DNA from 2 places in the Cytobacillus sp. ABV4_503 genome. Region 1 is predicted to be linked to the other one. Evidence: riboswitches for the same ligand, from Rfam matches in the RefSeq annotation. Region 1 holds a riboswitch; the other holds the start of a gene.
The links. Region 1 has a riboswitch for FMN ahead of ribD (bifunctional diaminohydroxyphosphoribosylaminopyrimidine deaminase/5-amino-6-(5-phosphoribosylamino)uracil reductase RibD). Riboswitches for the same ligand answer to the same signal wherever they lie in the genome.
Positions count from the first base shown of each region.

Region 2: it holds a riboswitch for FMN, as region 1 does, so the genes downstream of both, ACXAD1_RS17255 (ECF transporter S component) here and ribD (bifunctional diaminohydroxyphosphoribosylaminopyrimidine deaminase/5-amino-6-(5-phosphoribosylamino)uracil reductase RibD) in region 1, are expected to answer to the same signal.

Region 1 covers NZ_JBSWTH010000001.1:3,205,057-3,207,455, reverse strand. The annotation lists gene ACXAD1_RS16025 (EcsC family protein) at 1-798, opposite strand, end outside; FMN riboswitch at 926-1,168, shown strand; gene ribD (bifunctional diaminohydroxyphosphoribosylaminopyrimidine deaminase/5-amino-6-(5-phosphoribosylamino)uracil reductase RibD) at 1,312-2,399, shown strand, end outside.
Region 2 covers NZ_JBSWTH010000001.1:3,432,086-3,434,484, forward strand. The annotation lists gene ACXAD1_RS17250 (ferredoxin) at 1-141, shown strand, start outside; gene ACXAD1_RS17255 (ECF transporter S component) at 273-857, opposite strand; FMN riboswitch at 1,020-1,191, opposite strand; gene ACXAD1_RS17260 (histidinol-phosphatase) at 1,338-2,150, opposite strand; gene ACXAD1_RS17265 (M23 family metallopeptidase) at 2,219-2,399, opposite strand, start outside.

The sequences.
Region 1 (2,399 bases):
AATCATATTCTGGTGCAGCCGATTAACGATTACTCTTTTTCGATATAGCATAATGCCTGCTTCTGCAATATCATTTACGGCTGAGCGATTAATGAAAGCTCCAAACAGCAGTCCGGCTATCGGGATCATTTGGAAAAGTTTTTTCCAGCCAATTTGGTCCCTGTAAGAAAACACAACTTCTCTCCATCCCTGAAGCTCGGAAACGACTTCCCTTTTTGGTCCTTCTTCTATAGATCCAAACATGGATAGCTGCTGCAGAATGGCTTTTTTTCCTACAATGTCACTGGAAACAAATTGCAGAATTTTTACGATGAACATCCTTTCATTTTTATCAGCTGGATCAAAGCCATAGCAAATCGCGATATCCTGCAGTGTTTTTAGTTGAATGCCAAGGAGAAGCGGGATATCAATGGTCAGGGTGAAAATCCCTCCGACCCCAGTACTCGCACCTTGCAATGCAGCGGTTCTTTTTCGGTTTGAGCTTAGCTTTTCGGCGGCTTCATCCATCTTTGATATGGGCAGGGCCACTACATCCTGCAGTGTATGAATATTTTGTTCGGGATAATAATTCTTTAACGCTGAAGCTGAGCTTAAATATCTTCCTCCTGATTGAATATATGTGCCAAGCTCATCAAGAATCACTCCAACCTTTTTTTGTATGAACTCCGGTGTGAATCTATCAATAAGCTTAAAAGGGAGTCTGCCCAGCTTCTCCCAAAACCATAAATCACCTTGGTCTTTTTCCCATTCTTCACATTTTCTTAATTCATTTATTAAATGTTCTCTTGGTTCAATCATATTTTAAAGTCCTCTCCTTCTTCAATAATTACTATACGGCAGTTTAAAGCAAAAGTTTCAATTCTTTCACAAACAATTCTCTTTGTATATTCCTACTATTCATGGTAAGATTCTTATAATAGAATAGGATTTCCTTCGGGGCAGGGTGAAATTCCCAACCGGCGGTGATGAGGGTACGCCCTCTTAGTCCGTGACCCGGTTTTATAAGTAGAGATGCAAGGTGCATGCGCTTTTCAAAAAGATAAGTTTGCATTAATTCTGAAGCTAGATAAGTGTCTAGCTCCAGGCGCCATCGGCTTTTCTTATGAAAACGGTGGATTTGGTGAAACTCCAAAGCCGACAGTGAAAGTCTGGATGGGAGAAGGAATGATTATAGTGCTGCGTTCAAAAAAAATTTTTTTAAACGCTTATTTCGTCATGTGATTTTGCCCCGTTTCACCTAGCTGGTGTACGGGGTTTTGCCGTTTCATACTTAATTTGGAGAAATAGTAAGGGAAGGAGGATTCAGATAATTTGAACCATCAGGAATATATGAAGTTAGCCATCAGTCTGGCAGCGGCCGCGAAAGGCCAAACCAGCCCTAACCCGCAGGTGGGTGCGGTTGTTGTAAAAAATGGTGAAATTCTGGGGATGGGTGCTCACCTGAAAGCAGGAACTCCCCATGCTGAAGTCCATGCGATTGCTGCAGCTGGCGATAAGGCTAAAGGCGCTGATATTTATGTCACTCTTGAGCCATGCAGCCATTTTGGAAGGACTCCGCCATGCGCAGACTTAATCATTAATTCAGGAATTAATAGGGTTTTTATTGCTTCTGAGGATCCAAATCCTCTTGTTTCCGGCAAAGGAATTGAAAGGATGCAGGATGCCGGGATTGAAGTAGTGACCGGCATATTGAGGGAGGAAGCAGATGCCCTAAATGAACCATTTTTTCATTTTATAAAAACAAAGACACCATATGTAACCATTAAAGCAGCCTCATCGTTTGATGGGAAAACAGCTGCAAAAACCGGTGACAGCAAATGGATTACCTCTCCAGAATCCAGGCAGGATGTACATCGGCTACGGCATGAACATGACGCGATACTTACAGGTATAAATACGATCATTCACGATAATCCTCTTTTAACCGCCAGGCTGCCCCAAGGCGGAAAAAATCCCATTCGAGTTATATTAGATACAAATCTCAGAATTCCGGCTGACGCAAAAGTCATTCGAGATCAGTCTGTAAAGACCATAATCTTTACCGGCAGAGAAATAGATCGGTCAAAGGCAGAAGAGATAAAGAAGTATGGTGCTGAAATTTTTTCTTTTCCTGCTAATGAGGTGCCGATTAAAGAAGTTTTAAAAAATTTAGGTGAAAGAAATATCATGACTTTATTTGTTGAAGGCGGATCAGAGGTTCATGCTTCATTAATAAAAAGCGGTTTCTTTCAGCAGATAATCCTTTATATGGCTCCTAAAATTATTGGAGGCAGCGAGGCGATTCCATTTATTGGCGGAGACGGTGCCGACTATGTAAAAGATGCCCCTGTACTGGAATTCACAGAAATTGAAAGGATTGGCGGCGACCTTAGAATTACCGCAAAACCGCTGAGGGAGGC
Region 2 (2,399 bases), 230 kb from region 1:
ACCCTTGATGATAACCAGGGTATCGTTGAAATTCCTGATGTATTAGTTGATGATATGATGGATGCATTCGAAGGCTGCCCGACCGATTCAATCAAAGTAGCTGATGATGCTTTTGATGGCGACCCGCTTAAATACGAATAATCCTCAACCATACTCTAACCTTTGTTAAGCTGCTGCTCCCTTTCATCATGAAAGGGAGTTTTTTTGTTAACATTGCATGCATGAACAGAAAAGCAGCGGCACATTTGCCGCTGCTATAAACTTATATAGTATTAAGCTGCGCTTTTAATAACAGCCTGCTTTTCCACCCAAGTTCTCATGCGTGTAAAAATAAGCATGAAAACAAATGAAATGATTAAACCTTTTAAAATGTTGAATGGCAAAATCCCTGTCACAATCATTGTTCTCATTTCAGGCGCTGACATTGCAGGGAAGTTAAGGAAGAATGTATATGCCGGCAGAATTACAAGGTAATTCAGCACACTCATAATGACAGCCATAACCATTGTGCCGATTACAAGCCCAAACGTCATGCCCTTTTTTGTTTTCAGCTTGCTGTACACATAATAGGTCGGCAGGACGAACAAAATGCCTGCGGCAAAGTTTGCAATATGCCCAACAGGAACACCTGTTGCACTCCCTGTCATGAAGTAATCAAGAATATTCTTAATAAGTTCCACTAAGATCCCTGCTGCTGGACCAAAGATTAACGCTGCGATTAATGCAGGAATATCGCTGAAGTCAATCATCAGAAATTGCGGAAACGGCGGGATTGGGAAATTGAGCAGCATTAATACGTAAGAGATGCTGCTTAGCATTCCAATAGCAACCATAGATTTGATATTAAGTTTTTTCAAGTTCCTCTCTCCTTTTTAGGACTATCTCTCCTAAAGAAGAAAGGTTCAGCTAAGCAATAGTCTTCGCAATAAATAACCCTCAAGCTAATATAACTTGAGGGATAGTTGCAAAGGCACGCTTAATAACGTTCAAAACCTGCATTTTTTGAACGTCTGCAGAACCTCCATCTTCTCCCATCCAGACTGTACTGTCGGCTTTGGAATTGCACCAAATCCTGCCCAAATAAACTCCAGAGCTTTTTATTCAAAAACTCTGCTCTAAGGCTCGCGGGCTTAGAGTCAATATTGACCCATCACCGCCGGTCGGGAATTTCACCCTGCCCCGAAGATAGACCGTATTATTTATACAGATTCATTATACTGAAAAAAAGTTATTCTGTGAAGGGATATGTTCACCTGTCAGGTTTAGATCCATGCCAAAACCCTTTCAGTTTTTTTAGATATAACAAAAAAAGACGGCAATAAGCCATCCTTTATATATTATCCAAGCGGATATTCCTTTCTTTCTCCTTTTGAGAAGGTCATGATGGACTGATACCCCACTTCTTTTGCAAGGTCAATTGCCTTTTCAAAATCTGCACCTACATGTTCAGGAAAGTGCGCATCAGACGATAAAACAATCGGGATATTTTTTTCATGGCATTTCTGAAGAAGACGTTTGTCCGGGTATAGTTCCCCCACTGGTTTTCTCAGACCAGCCGTGCTAATTTCAACACATGTCTTGGATTCTGCCAGCGCATTGGCTGCACGATCATATTGCTCCAGCAAAAATTCTTCGTCCTGTGGAACATATTTAAAAATTTTCACGAGGTCTAAATGGCCAACAATATCGAATAAATTTGACTGAGCCAGAGTAACCACCTGATCAAAATATTTTCGATATACTTCATATAGATCCCGTTTATCCCATTCTTTTCTAAATTCAGCCAGGTCTATACCGAAATCTCCAACCCAATGAATGGATCCGATTACATAGTCAAACGAATAACTATTGATAAACTTCTCCATTTCACCATGTTTGCCTGGTGTGTAGTCCATTTCGATCGACATCTTCACATCTATGTCATTGCTCCAAGCTTCATGAAAAACATTCACATAGTCTTTCATATCATAAAAACGCCTCTCGTTTACCCATGGATTCTGCAGGATGTCTGCTGTCTGGTAGAAATGATATGCATGCTCTGAAATTCCAAAAGATTCAATCCCTTTCTGAACTGCAGCATCTGTGAATTTTTTTAAGTAATCCAGGCTCAACGTGCCATTTTCGAGATGATTATGATAGTCTGTAAGCATTTTTCAAACTCCCCCAGTTTTTTACCCATTATACTTTAAGGGAGTAAAGCGGTGCAATCATTTCTATTCTATTTTTTGCGAATGATTAGAATTTGTCCAATTTTTATTACATCTGAATCAGCATTATTTAAGTCTTTGATTGCTTCTGCAGTTGTATCATGAAATTTCGCAATAGAAGATAGAGTATCTCCTTGTTTAACAGTGTATTCTGTATATTTCTCGGGTTTTATCAATAGCTTTTGACCTAAA